One region of the Mesorhizobium sp. USDA 4132 genome, then DNA from elsewhere that is predicted to be linked to it. Evidence: riboswitches for the same ligand, from Rfam matches in the RefSeq annotation. Region 1 holds a riboswitch; each other region holds the start of a gene.
The links. Region 1 has a riboswitch for glycine ahead of gcvT (glycine cleavage system aminomethyltransferase GcvT). Riboswitches for the same ligand answer to the same signal wherever they lie in the genome.

Region 1 (5,780 bases):
GTTTCGCCGACCTTGCGCAGGTTGACGCCTTCCGCGACCGCGGCGCGCATGATCAGGCCCTGCATGTGGCCGACTTCGACGGTGATCGTGTCGAAGAAGGTGTCGGGTTCGATCCTATACCCGAGCTTTTCCAGGCCCTTGGCCATCAGCACGGCCTTGCGGTGGACCTGCTGGGCGATCGCTTTGAGCCCGTCCGGGCCGTGGAAGACCCCGTACATGGAGGCCATGACGGCGAGCAGGACCTGGGCGGTGCAGATGTTCGAGGTCGCCTTTTCGCGGCGGATATGCTGCTCGCGGGTCTGCAGCGACAGGCGATAGGCGCGGTTGCCGCGGCTATCGACCGAGACGCCGACCAGCCGGCCGGGCATGGCGCGCTTGTGGGCATCCTTGACCGCCATATAGGCCGCGTGCGGGCCGCCGTAACCGACCGGCACGCCGAAACGCTGGGAGGAGCCGATGGCGATGTCGGCGCCCATTTCGCCGGGGGATTTGAGAAGCGTCAGCGCTAAGGGATCGGCGGCGACGGCGGCGACGGCGCCGGTCTGGTGCAGGCGGGAGATCAGGCCGGTGAAATCACGGACATGGCCGTTGGTGCCCGGATACTGGAAGATTGCGCCGAACACGTCGACCGGGTCGAGATCGGTCATCGGGTCGCCGATGATAACGCTCCAGCCGAGCGGGGCGGCGCGGGTTTCGATCAGCGCGATCGTCTGCGGATGGCAGGCGGCATCGACGAAGAAGGCCGTCGCCTTGGATTTGGCCTGGCGCTGGCAGAGCGCCATGGCTTCGGCGGCGGCGGTCGCCTCGTCGAGCAGCGAGGCATTGGCGACGTCAAGGCCGGTCAGGTCGCAGATCATCGTCTGGAAATTGAGGAGCGCTTCGAGGCGGCCTTGCGAAATTTCCGGCTGGTAGGGCGTGTAGGCGGTGTACCAGGCGGGGTTTTCAAGGATGTTGCGTTGGATGACCGGCGGAGTGATCGTGCCGTAATAACCCTGGCCGATCAAGGAGACGAGCGCCTTGTTGCGGTTCGCCGTATCGCGCAGCTTGTCGAGCGCCTCGCGTTCGGTCAGCGCCGGACCCCAGGCGAGCGGGGTCGTCTGGCGGATCGAGGATGGCACGGTGGCGTCGATCAGGGCGTCAAGGCTTTTGTAGCCGACGATTTTCAACATCTCGGCCATCTCGGCGGGCGAGGGACCGATATGGCGGCGGTTGGCGAAGTCGTAGGGCTGGTAGTCGGTGAAATGGAAATCGGTGCTGTCGGTGGTCATGCGATCAGTTCCTGGTAGGCGGCCTCGTCGAGCAGCGCGTCGGCGTCGGAGGCGGTCTTGAGCTTCAGCTTGAAGAACCAGCCTGCTCCTTGAGGATCGGAATTGACGATCGAGGGATCGTCGACGATCGCGTGGTTGACCTCGGTGACTTCGCCATCCAGCGGACAATAGACGTCGGAGGCGGCCTTGACGCTCTCGACGGTCGCGGCATTGCCGTCCTTGGTGAGTATGGCGCCGACTTCCGGCAGTTCCACGAAAACGAGGTCGCCAAGCTGTTCGGCAGCGTGAGAGGTGATGCCGACGGTTGCGACACCGTCTTCGAGCTTCAGCCATTCGTGTTCGGCGGTGAATTTCAACATGGTTCTCTCCGGAGGATTATCGTTTATAGGTGGGGGTGACGAAGGGAAGGGCGGCGACCGTGACGGGCAGATATTTGCCGCGCACCTCCGCAAAAATCTGGCAGCCGGGTTCGGCAAAGCGGGTCGGCACGTAGCCCATGGCGACGGGGCCTTCGACCGAGGGGCCGAATGTGCCGGAGGTGACTTCGCCGAGTTCGGTCTGGCCCTCGGCGTCGGCGTAAAGTTTTGCATGGGCGCGGATGGGCGCCTTGCCCTCCGGCTTCAGGCCGACGCGGCGGCGGGAGGTGCCGTTCGCCAGTTCGTCGAGGATGCGGTCGGCGCCCGGAAAACCGCCGGCGCGGACGCCTCCGGTCCGGCGGGGCTTCTGGATCGCCCATTCGAGCGCAGCCTCAATCGGGGTGGTGGTCGTGTCGATGTCGTTGCCATAGAGGCAGAGGCCGGCTTCAAGCCGCAGCGAATCGCGGGCGCCGAGGCCGATCGGCTGGCAGTGCAGGTCTTCGAGCAGCGCCTTGGCGATCTGCTCGGCCTGGTCTGCCGGAACCGAAATCTCGAACCCGTCCTCGCCGGAATAACCTGAGCGGGAGACGATACAGTCGACATCGTGCAGAGACGCGTCGCGGACGTCCATGAACTTCATGGAGGTGACATCCGGCCAGAGAGCAGCCAGAACCGCTTCGGCGCGTGGTCCCTGGAGGGCAAGGAGCCCGCGGTCTTCGAGGAGTTCGACGTCGCAACTGGAAAGATGCGCCCGCAGATGGGCGAGATCAGCCTCCTTGCAGGAGGCGTTGACGACGACAAACAGGTGATCGCCGCGATTGGTGATCATCAGGTCGTCAAGGATGCAGCCGTTGTCGTCGGTGAAGAAGCCGTAGCGCTGGCGACCGGGTTTCAGGCCGAGAATATCGACCGGCACCAGGCTTTCGAGCGCAAGTGCCGCATCCTCATAAGCGCCGGATTTCGCACGGATGACGACCTGACCCATGTGGGAAACGTCGAAAAGGCCGGCGGCGGTGCGCGTTTGCAGATGTTCCTTCAACACGCCGGCCGGATATTGCACTGGCATGTCGTAGCCGGCAAAGGGCACCATCCTGGCGCCGAGCGACAGATGGAGGGCGTGAAGCGGGGTTGTCTTGAGAACGGTCTGATCGTCCAAGGACGCCTCCAGGGTTGGCGCATTTCAAGCGCCGGCTCAGATTCAGGCGCAATGACGCACCGGTTTATGAGCCCCCTCTGTCCTTGTCGCCTGAGATTGTTATCCCTTCGGCGGGCCCTCTTCGGGCCTCTCTCCAGAGTTCCTGTCGGTCGACTGCTGGTCCTTTTGCCTGAGAGTTTCCGGGGCGGTTGCTCCTTCGGCACCGCATTGAAGCGGCTTCTCCCAGCGAGTCTGGGTGGTATTATCGGCCTCGATCGCCATTTGGCAAGCCCTGCATGTCGCACCGAACACTATTTTTGTCGCAACGCAGCAAACGCGATTTGATCTAATGCAATGCGGGGTGAAATGGGTTCTGTATCACGCGACAAAAGGGCTTTTGCGCTTTATCGTGATTTGGATTATTCCCGCATCACTCGAACAGGCGAAACGATGACGGCAAGACTGGACATGGCGGCGACCTCAACGCGCATTTTCTGCGCGATGCTGCTGCTTTTGCTGGGGTTTGCCCATCAGCCCGTGCAGGCTTCCGCGCCGCTCGATTCCTACAGCGAAGCCTATCGGCTGCCGGACGGCACATTTGCCGATATCTGTTCCGATGGCGACCACGGCCATCGGATGCCAGCGGCAAAACCGCTCTGCGAAGTCTGCCTGCTCTCCGCCTCGGTCATCCTGCCGCCGCCGGAGGATGAAGCCTTACTTACGGCAGCGCGCGCGTCGCTTGCCAATCCCCTGCGCCAGTTTTCCGAACTGCTCGGTACGACCGCCGTGGCCCGGCCCAAATCCCGTGCTCCGCCGATCTCGATCTGATCCTTTAACGCTCTCAGATCAATCGCGGCCGACCGGCACAGATGCCGTCACCGTATGGGGATATTCCATGAAGACTTTCACCAAACTCGTTTTCGTCAGCATTTTCGCGGCGACCGGCATTATTATTGCGGGAGCTACGGCCGCTCAGGACGCGCCCACCAAGGTCGGCGACCTGGAAGTTACGGGCGCCTTCACCAAGGCGATGCTGCCCGGCCAGCCGGTCGGCGGCGGTTATTTCACCATCAAGAATAACGGCAAATCCGACGACATGCTGACGTCGGTCTCGTCGCCGGTCGCGGGCACCGTGGAGATGCACGAGATGGCGATGCAGGGCGAGGTAATGAAAATGCGCAAGCTCGATACCGGCATAGCCATCCCCGCGGGCAAGACCGTCGAGCTGACGCCCGGCGGACTGCACCTGATGTTCATCAAGGTCAAGGAACCCTTCAAGCAGGGCGGCAAGGTGCCGGTAACACTGACCTTCGAGAAGACCGGCAAGGTGGATATCACGCTGCCGGTCGAGGCGGCGGGACCGGCCGGCCACGAGCACAAGTGAATTCGATGGAGCCCGCTCTTGGGAGCGGGCTCTTCGTTCCTAGCGAAGCAGTTTGAGGCTACCGGTCAACGACTTTATCCATTTCGAAGGTCCGGCGAGGCCAAGGCCGTCGATCTCTTCCTCCGCAAGATCGCGATCGGGGAAGGCCGCCTCGTAGTCGCGGTAGTCGTGCAGCGATCTGGCGAAAGCCGGAAAGGGGACGATCGCGTGGTCCTGCAGCGGCAACAGCGCCTTCAGCATCAAAGAGCGGATCGTCTCTGCCTGCGCCTGCAGGATCGGCACCGGCAGGGCGGAACTGATATCGATCGTCCGGTTTTCGCGATCGGTCAGCCGGCGGGCGGCAAGTGCCGGCATGCGCGCACCGAGGCCGACCGAGATGGCGCCGACCGTGTTGGCGACGAGGCCGAGCGGCAGGGCGGGGTTGACGATGATTGCGAGGCGGATGTCGTCGGTCATGGGCGGGCAGGGTATCCATCAGTGGAAGAGGACCGGCAGCCTACTCCGGATCGGCCGGTCGATCCTGCCTTTCTCTTCCCGTTTTCGGCGTTTATAGGTAGGATCTACCTGAATGACTGGAGATATGGGTAGATTTTATGGCGAACGACATTGAGCCGGCGGACATACGAATTCTGGAAGCGTTGCAGGAAGACGGCCGGCTGACCAATCAGGCGCTGGCCGACAAGGTCGGGCTTTCGACCTCGCCGAGTTGGCGACGCGTGCGGCATCTCGAAGAGACGGGCGTCATCCACGGCTATAAGGCAGTGCTGAACCGAAAGGCGATTGGCCTCGGCGTGCTCGCCTTCATCCGCGTCAAGATCGACAGCCACAGCGAGGAAGAGGCGGAAGCTTTCGCAGCCGAGGTGATCGGCCTCGACGAGGTGGTCGCCTGCTACAGCATCGCGGGAGACGCGGATTTCCTGTTGCAGGTCGTCTCACCCGATCTCGACGCCTATGCGGATTTCGCCATGTCGACGCTGCGGCGATTGCCGCGCATCAAGGAAATGCAGACGACCTTCGTCCTCAAGGAGATCAAGGCTTTCGATGGCCTTCCATTGCGTTTCGCGGACAAGCGGACCCAGGAAACCAACGGATTTGCCGGCCGGGTAGCGCATTCAGAGTGACTGGCGCCGCGCGGACGACAACCGGAAGGGCTTTAGAAATTGCTTCGATACAACCTGATCGAGTTGCATCAATGAATCTTAACAGAAGTCCGCGATGAATAACGCCCAAGACCTCTCATAAAAGGTTTCGGCAATGGAACTGCGACGTTCTCGGGTGATTGCGGCGGCCGTTTTCCTCGGCCTGCTCGGGGCAATCATTCCGATTGCCGCGATGGTCTATATTTCATGGCTCATCACGGTCGAGAAACAGCAGGACAATCTCGAGCGGATCGCGCAGCAGACGATCACGCGTGCGAGCAGGACGTTCGAGGATGCGCGGGCAGCGCTCGATTCGCTCGCCTATCCGCGCCTGGTACCCTGTTCGGACCAGCATATCGCCCGCATGCGGGTGATCGCCTTCAACACGCCCTCGGTCAAGGAAGTCGGTTATTTCGAAAACGGCCTGCTGAAATGCACCTCCTGGGGGATCGAGGAGCGCAAGGTCGACCGGCCGTGGATCGACTACATGACGCCTGA
Region 2 (5,780 bases), on a different contig from region 1:
TAACGTGGTCGAGTGTTGATGGAACCGCTCAGTTCCATAAGACAAGTTACGCCACTTCAAGTTGCAGCCGCAAAGTTAAAGTGTCCTGTTTTTGCAACGTTGGAATGTCACACTCCCCGGGTCTGATTGACGCCAGGGAGATTGCAGATGGGATTGATAGCGATGAGCGAACGCGACCTGCAGCGGATCGAGATTTTGTCGACGGTGATTGCCGGCCGGATGACGATGGTGTCGGCGGCGCATGTGCTTGATCTGAGCGAGCGCCAGGTCCGTCGTCTGCTGGATCGGATCCGGACTGGCGGTGCGGCGTCGATCCGGCACAAGGCGATCGGCCGACCGTCGAACAATCGGATTACCGATGGCGTTCGGGATTACGTGGTGACGCTGGTTCGGGAGAGTTATGCGGATTTTGCACCCGCGAGCCCGCCTTCTCCATGGCCGAGGCAGTAGACGAGATCGTGCGCATCTTTGCGCTCACGCGGGTGATCAAAGGCAAGCCGGCAATGTTCTCCCACGTGGCGACTATAGCTCCTCCCGCTGACATGGTGGGGCCGGAAAAGCAGCGGTTCTTAACGGTCAGGAACGCCCTTGTACGCCAGACTGGCTACGGCTACACCGCGAAAACACCGCATTAGGCAGAGGCTCTGTTCGGTGCGTCGCTGGAGGAGATAAAAGAAGGGCGACCCAAACCGTCACCCCACCCCCTCTCGCGACTTCGCCAACTGGAGCTCGCCCTCGCGACCGAGGCGATCGCCGCCCTTTCAGCCTCGGATCTCTCGGCAACCATTTGCCTTCCAAACGCCATCGACACGACATCGGGGGCGGTACGGCAGTTCGCAGCGCATTATCGTAGCGAAGGTGACGGATCAAAAAAGCGGCTACGAGCCTTTCAGCAGGTACAGGCAGCACTCGCCTCGGCCTTCCCCGCACGCTTTCTGCAGCTCGTGGAATGGCTCGATGTCGATGGATGGCGAGAGACGATGACGATATTTCGGAAAGCGTGGCGTGAGCGCGGCTGCCGGCCGGGTTTCCTTCAAAACAGTCCAGGGAAAAAGAGAGGGTTGAGTTCGGGCAATCCGGCTTCAACCGACGCCGGTCGAGACCAAAAAGGCCGAAGAGAAGGTGGCTAATCCCTTCACACAGCTGCCTGAGCAGAGGCCGGAACGACGGGGATCTGAACTGGAGCCGGAGGAGGTGTGGCGGGCGCGTCTCGCCCGTGAGCAACAGGAACAGGTTCTGCGCGAGCAGCAGCGTCAGCGTATGGCCCGCATGCAGGCGCGGGATTCCGCCTATGATGCGCCTCTCGCCATCGATCGCGGCAAGCTGGAATCGCGGTCGAAAAAGAGGACGAGAGCGCCGGAGCTCGGACGACGACAGCCGCCGCGAACGGAAACGCCTCCGATCTTTACACCGCCGCCTTGCGCGCCGGTCTTGGTGGGCAGAATGTCGATCCGAACGGACAGAGCTCCAAGGAAGACTTCTTCAATGCCGACCTCAAGGATCTCGGCTATCTGTCGAACACCGTCGTGCCGCAGCAGTCCCTGTACGAGCTGAAACGAGGCACGGTTATTCCGGCGACATTGATAACAGGCATCACTTCCGACCTCCACGGGCGTATCACTGCGCAGGTCAGCCGGAATGTGTACGACTGCGCGACAGGCCATCGCCTGCTGATCCCGCAGGGCACGAAACTGTTCGGTCGCTACGACAGCAAGGTTTCCTTTGGCCAGAGCCGGGTTCTTGTCGTCTGGTCCGATATCATCTTTCCAAACGGCTCGACATTGCAGATCGGCGGCATGGCCGGCACGGATGCGCAAGGATATGGTGGGTTCGGGAACAAAGTGAACAACCACTATCTCAAAACCTTCGGCTCGTCTGTCATGAGCGCACTGATCGGGACGGGCATCGACATGGCGGTGCCAGAGCTCAACGCTTCCCACGCAGGATACAGCATCCGATGCGGCAAGGCGCAATTTCGCCGAGACCTTTGGGCGAGTAGCCGACCGCACGATACAGCGGAATATGGACGTGCAGCCAACGTTGGAGATCCGGCCGGGCTATCAATTCAACGTCCTCGTTGATCAGGACATTGTTTTTCGGCGACCTACAGAGACTGACGCCACATATAAGGTTCGTTCGATAGCAGACCCGAACTCGCCGTCTGGACCAGACGCGCTGCCGTGGAATTCAAAAACTCATCGATACAAAACGACAAGGAACCCTCGCGCGGCCCTGTTGCCGATGTTTGAAATGTGATGATTGACATCGGCCGGATAACGCGCCGTTTCACCAGCTTTCAGGCAAACCCGGCTCTCGCCACTTTCGACTCCTAATCCATCGGTGATGGCGGTGAAGTATTCAGACGTGCCTGGTGCGTGCGGTTCACTGGCGAGTTTGCCGCCCTGTTCGATCTCGACGCTATACCACTCTGACTGACCGGCCAGACGCGGCGAACTAAGGATCTTTAGACGGCATAGTCCATCTGCGCTGCGTATCTCCGGAGTATGCTCCGCTGATATCACCTCAATGTCATTTGCGCCTGTCGCCGCACTGCTCCCGCCGATCAATTCCGAGAAATCTATTTCGAGCGCTTGCGTGAGGCTCCAGACCACGACAAATGTCGGATTGGCCTCTCCGCGCTCGATCTGGCTGAGCATTGACTTCGATACGCCGGAGCGGGTGGCAAATTACTCCAATGTCAGCTTGCGGCGCTTGCGCTCCTTTTGAACTATCGGTCCAATTTTCCATGTACGCTGAACCATTTTCCTTTGAGCCACTCTCTATCAGCTTCCATCATGTCCTGTATAAAGGAATTTTCCCGTTTGTGGAATTTTTGCGCTTGCGTTACGAGCGTTTGCACATGATAGTGTAAGAACGCGGGAGAGAGGAAGGTCAAAGAGCCTCGCCGAAGGAGCAACCGCCCCGGAAACTCTCAGGCAAACGGACCGCGCAACAAATACTGAACTCTGGAAAGAGAAGCATTCGCTTCCACCGACGGTGTAAGCAGTCAGACTAATTCCAGTCAGGCTGTGAAACTCTCAGGTCAATGACAGAGGGGGCACGGGAGAGCCGCGAAGGCGGTTGTTGTTCTAATGCCTCTACGGAAAGATCGCGTCGCCGTGATCGGCGCGGGTATCACTGGCGTCACCACCGCTTACAAGCTTGCAAAATCCGGGCTTCAAGTCACGCTTTTCGACAAGCACCCATATGCGGCCATGGAAACCAGCTTCGCCAACGGCGGGCAGCTTTCCGCGTCGAACGCCGAAGTCTGGAACAGTTGGACCACGATCCTCAAGGGGATCAAATGGATGTTCACGCCGGGTGCGCCATTGCTCGTCAATCCCAAGCCTTCATGGCACAAGTTGTCCTGGATGGCAGAGTTTCTAACCGCCATTCCAAAATATAGTTCGAATACCGAAGCGACAGCGAGGCTCGCCATCGAGGCTCGCCGCCATCTCATCCAGATGGCGGCTGACGAAGACATTGCGTATGATTGCCAAACCAGAGGCATTCTGCATTTCTACAGGTCGAAAAAAGGGTTTGAGCACGCGGCCAAGGTGACGCAGATTCTTGATCAAGCGGGCCTGACAAGGCGGGCCGTCACATCGGATGAAATCCGATCGATCGAGCCGACCCTACAAGGCAATTTCTACGGCGGCTTTTATACCGAAAGCGATTTCACCGGTGACATTCACAAGTTTACGAACGGATTGGCTTCTGCCTGCCGACGGCTGGGTGTACGGCAGATGTTCGGATGCGACGTCTCCGATATCGACGTGCTTGCCAGTGAAATCAGGATTGGTTTCGGTCAGTTCCAGGCAGGGCAGGACAGGGCTGAGAGCGCTGTTGAAAGCTTTGACAAGATCGTCATCTGCGGCGGGGTTCATTCCAGACGGCTGGCCGCGCAGCTGGGTGACAGGATCAATGTCTATCCGGTCAAGGGATATTCGATCACGGTCAATCTGACGGAGCAGCACGATCAGGCTGCGGCGCCTTGGGTAAGCCTTCTCGACGACGATGCGAAAATCGTCACCAGCCGGCTGGGAGAAAGCCGGTTCCGCGTAGCTGGAACTGCCGAATTCAACGGTGCGGGACGTGATATTCGCGACGCCCGTATAGAGCCACTCGTCGCCTGGTGCCGCAAGCACTTCCCGGCGATGAGCACACGGCAATGCGTTCCCTGGGCCGGCCTGCGTCCGATGATGCCGGATATGATGCCGCGCGTTCGCGCCGGCCGAAAGCCCGGTGTCTTCTACAATACAGGTCATGGGCATCTCGGGTGGACGCTGTCAGCTGTCACCGCGGAAATGGTTACAGGGCTCGTTCTGGGTTCCGACCAAGTAGCCTGAAGTTCGTTTTCAGATGACAAATACTGACAGATGCGCTCACTTGATAATTCCTATAGGAATTATCCTATATCACGGATAAGCATTTACATGGCTAGGAAACTAGAAGCTCATCTGAGCGCGCTACTGGCTCAGATTGAGCCGATGGCCTTTATAAGCACGAACGTCTCGTCACCAGCCAGCGAGACGGCAAGATATCGATCTCCGGCAAGAAGGAGAACCGCGAGGTCGTCAATCTTTGCGCCAACAACTATCTCGGACTGGCAAACCACCCCGACATCATAGCCGCTGCAAGCGAGGATTGGAGGAATTCGGTTTCGGCATGGCCTCGGTGCGTTTCATCTTTGGAACGCAGACACTACACCGGGAACTGGAGCATGCGATTGCCCGATATCTCGGCAAGGACGATGCCATCCTGTTCGCAGCCTGTTTCGATGCCAGTGGCGGGGTATTCGAGCCCCTGCTGGAGGCCGAGGATGCCATTACTTCGGATAGCCTCCACCATGCCTCGATCATCGACGGCGTGCGGCTATGCAAGGCAAAGCGCTATCGTTTCGCCAACGGCGATATGAGCGAACTGGAAGGCCATTAAAGGAGGCGGCACGAGATGGCGCGCGATTCAAGCTGATCGCCACGGACGGCGTCTTCTCGATGGATGGCTATGTCGCAAATCTCTCCGCGATCTGCGATCTGGCCGAGCGCTACGGTGCCTTGGTCATGGTCGATGATTGCCATGCCACCGGGCATCTCGGCGAGGCCGGCCAAGGGCCATCCCATAACCAACATCTACCGCATGGTTGTGGCGTGCGGACCGCAGCTAAAGTCGCCGGTAGTCCAACCCTGGACTTTCCATCAGACGCGTCTCACGCAGAGTACCGCTACCTTTCAGGATTGGATAGGCGATCGCTGCAATGTGAGCATTAATGCGTTTGAGATCCCGCAGGATGTCGAGATGAAGCGAGCTGGTCTGTATGCTCTCGATCTTGCCGTCACGAAGCCGCGCCATGTGATTGGCCGCCGACCGCTCCTCCAGATGGCGGATATCGACCTTGGATTCCACCAGTTGGCGCGCCAGCTGCGCGTCGCCGGTAACAAGGATGCTCTGGGCCAGCCGCAGGTTTTCGAGCGTGACGCGGTAGAGCTCTTCGATCTCGGAAGCGCCCTCTGCGGAGAAGCTCAACTGGTTGCGGATTTTCTTGTCCACCAGGTCGCGCAGGTTCCGGTCGATGATATCGCCGATGTGCTCGAGGTTTGTCGCATAGCCGCTGATCTCGTTGGAGCGCTGTTCGTTCTTCTCGTCAAGCGCAGAACTGTTAAGCTTGGCGAGGTAAAGTTTGACCGCGCTGTTCAACCGATCGACCTCATCGTCCATCGCGGCAATGCCGGAAGAACGGGCCGTGTCGTTCTTTCTGAGCGCCTCAAGGTTTGTCTGCA
Region 3 (5,780 bases), on a different contig from region 1:
ATTCCGGGCTATCGATAGTCGAGCAGCTAGAGTCTTGCTTATTGAGGCGGGGTCAAGACTTCTTCCCACGTTTTCGGAGGATCTGTCTTTCTACGCTGAGAAATCCCTGAGCAAGCTGGGCGTCGAAATCCACAAAGGCCACCCAGTCACGGCTTGCACCTCAACCGGCATAAATGTCGGTTCAAGCTTTATCGCTTGCGAAACAATCATTTGGGCAGCGGGTGTGAAAGCATCTGATGCAGCGCAGTGGTTAGGGGTTCCAAACGATCGCGCCGGGCGTGTGATCGTGAAATCTGATCTAACAATTGACGGCGCAACGAACATCTACGTGATCGGCGATACTGCAGCCGTTGTATGGAAAGACGGTGCAAATGTTCCGGCAATCGCGCCGGCTGCGAAGCAGCAGGGATATTACGTAGCTCGGCGCATTCGAGCGGAGTTGTTAGGCAAAGCTTCACGTGATGAGTTCAGGTATCGCCATCTTGGAAATCTGGCCACGATTGGACGCAACTCAGCGGTAATCGAATTTGGTAATCTTAAAATTCGAGGGTGGCTTGCCTGGTGGATCTGGGGCGTCGCCCATATCTATTTCTTGATCGGTACGCGGAGTCGCCTAGCAGTTGCGATGAGTTGGCTCTGGATATCCTTCTCGCGCCAGCACAGTGCTCGCTTAATTACACAACGAGACATCGTTTCTCTCGCTCAGAAGCCAACAAGCAGCGTCAGATCGGTGCCATAGTGGGCGTCGCGTGTATGCATTTGGCCCCAGCCAAAATGTAGTGTTCTGAGTTCCATAATCTATCTTATGCGATTTTTGACTGTAGCGGGGTACATTCTATTTTCAAGTGCGACATGCCAATAACATCAATGGCTTCGCCTTGGAGAAATTTGCATGTCGCCCTGCTATTCGCAACTCACCCTGTCCGACCGCCGCCATCTGTATCAATTAAAGGAACGCAAGCTGCCGGTTGGTGAGATCGCCCGCCAACTCGGCCGTCATCGTTCGACCATATACCGCGAGCTCAGGCGCAACGCGTTTCACGACCGCGAGTTTCCAGAATACACTGGTTACTTCGGCACCATTGCCGACGACATGAGCAAGGAGCGCCGCCGACGGCTGCGCAAGCTCAGACGACATCCACAGCTGCGAGACCTGATTATCGATCGATTGAAGGCCAAATGGTCACCGGAACAGATTGCCGGCCGGCTGTTGATTGACGGGATCAGCCCAGTCAGCATCTGCCCGGAAACGATCTATCGCTTCATCTACTGCAAGGAGGATTATCCGCTTGGCCTTTACGAGCACCTGCCTGAGCGACGTCGCCGACGCTTGCCGCGTGGATCCCGCAAGCCGCGTGGTGGGCTCATCCCGTTTGAGTGCCGGATCTCGCAACGGCCTGATTTTGTTGATGATCGGTCCGAGTTCGGCCATTGGGAAGGCGATCTGCTGATCTTCAAACGCGAGCTTGGCGAGGCCAACATCACTTCGCTCGTCGAGCGCAAGAGCCGCTACACCGTGTTGATCAAGAACCGCAGCCGCCACTCGCGGCCGATCATGGACAAGATCATCAATGCGTTCTCGCCGCTGCCGTCTTTTGCCCGTCGCAGCTTTACCTTCGACCGCGGTACCGAGTTTGCCGGCTTCCGGGCTTTGGAAGACGGGATCGGCGCCAAGAGCTGGTTCTGCGACCCGAACTCACCCTGGCAGAAAGGTGCTGTCGAGAACGCCAACAAGCGGATCCGCCGCTTCCTGCCTGGTAACACCGACCTATCCAACATCACACAGCAACAGCTCGTCGACCTCGGCCATCACCTGAATGCGCAGCCACGCAAATGCCTCGGATACAAAACACCGGCCGAAGTGTTCATCGCCCATTTGCGTGAAACAGGCTGATCCCCTACCCTCCAATCGCGTATGTTGCACTTGGCGTAGATTCTCCATGTCGAGTGTCGCATTTCTAAATGGCTGACACCGCGCTCAGAGTGACATTTTAACTTTGCACAACGGCGGACATTTCAACTTCGCCGCCACATTGACAGTTGGCAATGAGGCAATTACGATTGACACCTTTAACACGCCGCTGTCCTCCCCGCCGTCGCGCGGCCAGGACGTTGATGTTTCGATAAACCCCAAAAGCGTGTTTGTGATGCGAGCTGAATGATGGGTTCTGTTGCAGCGTCTGGTTGCCGACAGTATCGCAAAGAACCCTTTGACTGTTTTCGGAGAGTTTTGATGTTCAAGGGGCCAGTTTGGCGTGAAAACACGAAAGTGCGCATGGTCGTTGGGGGCTGCTTCTTCGCGGGCGAATACGCGCGCCGCGTGGTACGAGACTCATTTCGGCATGGGACGACATCGTCGAATCCATCTGGACGCATCAGGCCGGCACCACCGCCCTTGAGAATCGGTTCGAGTTTGATGGTGTGATCCGCAGGTGGCAGGATCGCTTACCGATAGAGCACAATGAGAAAGCCACAAGCTACCTCATCGCCGATGTTCGAAATATGGTGATGGACATCACCCGCGTAACGCGCCGTCTCGCCTGCAGCGAGGCGAACATGGCTCTCACCGCTTCTGACCTCGAAGCCATCGGTAATGGCGGTGAAATGCTCGGACGTTCCTGGGGCATGCGGCGCGCTATCCAGCTTTCCACCGGGCTCGATATCAACACTGTACCATTCGGACTGACCGGCGAGGCGCGGCGCACTCAAGATCTTCAACCGGCAAAGGTTATCTGCACTCCGTATTTCAGGTGTATGCCCAGCGGACATCACTTCGATCTCCCCGGAGTTTGTCGCCGCACTACTACCGCCAATTAGGTCGGAGAAATCAATCTCGAGCGACTGTGTGAGGCTCCACACCACGGCAAATGTAGGATTGGCCTCTCCGCGCTCGATCTGGCTGAGCATGGATTTCGACACGCCTGAACGAGTGGCAAGTTGCTCCAGGGTCAGCTTACGGCGCTTGCGTTCCTTTTGAACGAGAGGCCCGATTTTCGGAGTGCGGTGAGCCATTCTCTTTTGGACCATGTTAAAAATACCTTCTCTATTCCTCTATATAGGATTGTTCCACTTTATCTACTTTTTTCAGTTGCGCGCACTCAAGCGTAGGCATAGTAACGCAAAAATGCGGGAAAGAGGTAGTCAAAAGAACCTCGCCGAAGGAGCATTTGCCCCGGAAACTCTCAGGCAAGCGGACCGCAATACGAATTCTGAAACTCTGAAAAGAGAAGCAATCGCTCCTACCGACGTTGTAAGCAGTCAGGATCAATTCCGGTCGACCGGTGGAGCGCTCAGGTTAATGACAGAGGGGCAAGGGATCATCGCGAAAGCGGTTATTGTACTATGCCTTTACGGAAAGATCGTATTGCCGTGGTCGGCGGTGGAATCACTGGTGTCACCGGTGCTTATAAACATACCAAAATCAGGCCTTCAGGTGACGCTTTTCGACAAGCATCCTTATGCGGCTAACCAAACTGGTTCCGCATTCCGATCAAATAGCCTGAGAATTTCGCTCGGGACGCATTTTCGGTGATGCGATAGCTTGCAAATTCCAGGATGCCGGAATAAACCTGTATATTGGAAGGAATATTCCCATGGCTAAGAAATTCGACGTTCATCTGCACAACGTTTTGGCTCAGATCGAGGCCGATGGCGTCTATAAACGCGAACGTGTCATCACCAGTCAGCAAGACGGGAGAATATCGATTGGCGGCACGCACCAGAAACGCGAAGTTATCAATCTTTGCGCCAACAATTATCTTGGGCTGGCGAACAATCCGGAGATTATTGACGCCGCCAAAAAGGCGCTTGATGAGTTCGGATTCGGCATGGCCTCGGTCCGTTTCATATGCGGCACGCAAACACTCCATAGGGAGCTTGAGCAGACAATTGCCCGGTATCTTGGAAAGGACGACGCAATTCTGTTTGCAGCCTGCTTCGACGCCAATGGAGGTGTGTTCGAACCATTGCTGGAAGCCGAAGATGCCATCATCTCCGACAGCCTCAATCATGCTTCGATTATCGACGGAGTGCGCCTTTGCAAGGCTAGGCGCTACCGGTTCGCAAATGGAAACATGAATGAACTGGAAGATCGGCTTAAGGAGGCCAACCGGGAAGGTGCTCGTTTCAAGCTGATCGCGACTGACGGCGTGTTTTCGATGGATGGATATGTGGCCGACTTGGTCGCCATCTGCGATCTCGCCGAGCGCTATAATGCGCTGGTGATGGCCGATGACTGCCATGCCACAGGGCATCTCGGCGATGCCGGCCGAGGTACGCCAGCCCTGACAGGCGTCAACCAACGGGTCGATATCGTGACCGGGACACTCGGGAAAAGTCTTGGTGGTGCCATGGGCGGGTTTGTCGCGGCGTCCCAGCCGATCGTCGATCTCCTGCGCCAGAGGTCACGACCTTACCTCTTCTCCAATAGCCTCGCTCCAGCCGTTGCAGCCGGATCGTTGAAGGCGATCGAGATCGCTGAGAAAGCGGACGACCGCCGGCAGATACTCGCCTCCCATGCCGGGCGCTTCCGGGCAGGCATGCAAAAGGCGGGGTTCGACCTGCTGCCCGGGCAGACCCCGATCATTCCGGTCATGCTGCATGAGGCGCGCCTGGCTCAGGATATGGCCCAGGCGCTCGATGAACGTGGGGTCTATGTGGCCGGGTTCTTCTATCCGGTGGTACCCCAGGGCAAGGCGCGAATCAGAACCCAGATGTCTGCGGCGCTGACCGAACAAGACGTCGAGTTCGCGATCGATGCTTTCATCGACGCGGGCAAGTCGTTGGGCGTCATTTGATGTTGAACAGAGGTGTTTTCATGAGAGCTCTTGTTAAAGCGGAAGCGCAACCCGGCCTCTGGCTTGATGATCGCCCGATCCCTTCGATTGGTCCAGATGACGTCCTGATTAAGATCAACAAGACGGGGATTTGCGGCACAGATATCCATATCTATGCGTGGGATGAGTGGGCGCAGCGAACCGTACCCGTGCCAATGGTGGTGGGGCATGAATATTCTGGCGTGATCGTGGAAGTCGGTGCCAATGTACGCAACCTCGTCATCGGGCAGAGAGTTTCGGGCGAAGGCCACGTTATCGGTCTCAACAGTCGGGCCGCGCGCGGGGGACGGTTCCATCTCGATCCTGAGACAAAGGGAATAGGCGTCAATATACCGGGTGCTTTTGCCGAATATCTCCGACTGCCGGCTTTCAACGTCGTGCCGCTTCCTGACGCAATCGATGACGATGTTGGCGCGATCCTCGACCCGCTCGGCAACGCTGTCCACACGGCACTCTCCTTCGACCTTGTCGGCGAAGATGTCCTGATTACGGGTGCGGGACCGATCGGCATCATGAGCGCCGCCGTTGCTCGTCACGTCGGAGCGCGTCACGTGGTGATCACTGACATCAATCCAAACCGCCTGGCGCTTGCCGCAGAGGTCGCGGATGTCATCCCCGTCGATGTTAGCAGAGAAGACCTCTCTTCCGTCAAAGCTCGACTCGGGATGAAGGAAGGCTTTGACATCGGCCTGGAGATGAGTGGGGCGCCGGCTGCCTTCGATCAGATGGTCAATCATCTCGTCATGGGTGGAAAGATTGCCATGCTAGGCATTCCCGCGCGACCAGCTCCCGTAGACTGGACCAAGGTCGTGTTCAAGATGCTTACGGTAAAGGGCATCTATGGCCGAGAGATGTTTGAGACCTGGCACAAGATGTTGGCCATGCTGCAGAGCGGTCTTGATGTCCGTAAGGTCATTACTCATCGGCTACCGGTTAGTGAATATG

Region 2: linked by a shared signal. The riboswitch ahead of ACZ9IU_RS27375 (D-amino acid dehydrogenase) and the one ahead of gcvT (glycine cleavage system aminomethyltransferase GcvT) in region 1 are both predicted to bind glycine.
Region 3: linked by a shared signal. The riboswitch ahead of ACZ9IU_RS27395 (glycine C-acetyltransferase) and the one ahead of gcvT (glycine cleavage system aminomethyltransferase GcvT) in region 1 are both predicted to bind glycine.

Annotation. Positions count from the first base shown of each region.
Region 1 is NZ_JBWCCP010000001.1:2,279,833-2,285,612, reverse strand. It holds gene gcvP (aminomethyl-transferring glycine dehydrogenase) at 1-1,268, opposite strand, end outside; gene gcvH (glycine cleavage system protein GcvH) at 1,265-1,627, opposite strand; gene gcvT (glycine cleavage system aminomethyltransferase GcvT) at 1,644-2,780, opposite strand; glycine riboswitch at 2,848-2,927, opposite strand; glycine riboswitch at 2,928-3,015, opposite strand; gene ACZ9IU_RS11805 (hypothetical protein) at 3,210-3,587, shown strand; gene ACZ9IU_RS11800 (copper chaperone PCu(A)C) at 3,655-4,143, shown strand; gene ACZ9IU_RS11795 (DUF2000 domain-containing protein) at 4,183-4,599, opposite strand; gene ACZ9IU_RS11790 (Lrp/AsnC family transcriptional regulator) at 4,737-5,264, shown strand; gene ACZ9IU_RS11785 (EAL domain-containing protein) at 5,398-5,780, shown strand, end outside.
Region 2 is NZ_JBWCCP010000002.1:986,892-992,671, forward strand. It holds gene ACZ9IU_RS27355 (L-serine ammonia-lyase) at 1-19, shown strand, start outside; partial or broken gene ACZ9IU_RS27360 (helix-turn-helix domain-containing protein) at 148-417, shown strand; partial or broken gene trbI (IncP-type conjugal transfer protein TrbI) at 1,084-2,097, shown strand; partial or broken gene ACZ9IU_RS27370 (helix-turn-helix domain-containing protein) at 2,196-2,675, opposite strand; glycine riboswitch at 2,868-2,958, shown strand; gene ACZ9IU_RS27375 (D-amino acid dehydrogenase) at 3,093-4,349, shown strand; partial or broken gene ACZ9IU_RS27380 (aminotransferase class I/II-fold pyridoxal phosphate-dependent enzyme) at 4,493-5,153, shown strand; gene ACZ9IU_RS27385 (Na/Pi cotransporter family protein) at 5,164-5,780, opposite strand, start outside.
Region 3 is NZ_JBWCCP010000002.1:993,809-999,588, reverse strand. It holds gene ACZ9IU_RS27410 (NAD(P)/FAD-dependent oxidoreductase) at 1-739, shown strand, start outside; gene ACZ9IU_RS27405 (IS30 family transposase) at 893-1,894, shown strand; gene ACZ9IU_RS27400 (helix-turn-helix domain-containing protein) at 2,446-3,027, opposite strand; glycine riboswitch at 3,118-3,208, shown strand; gene ACZ9IU_RS27395 (glycine C-acetyltransferase) at 3,594-4,796, shown strand; gene tdh (L-threonine 3-dehydrogenase) at 4,817-5,780, shown strand, end outside.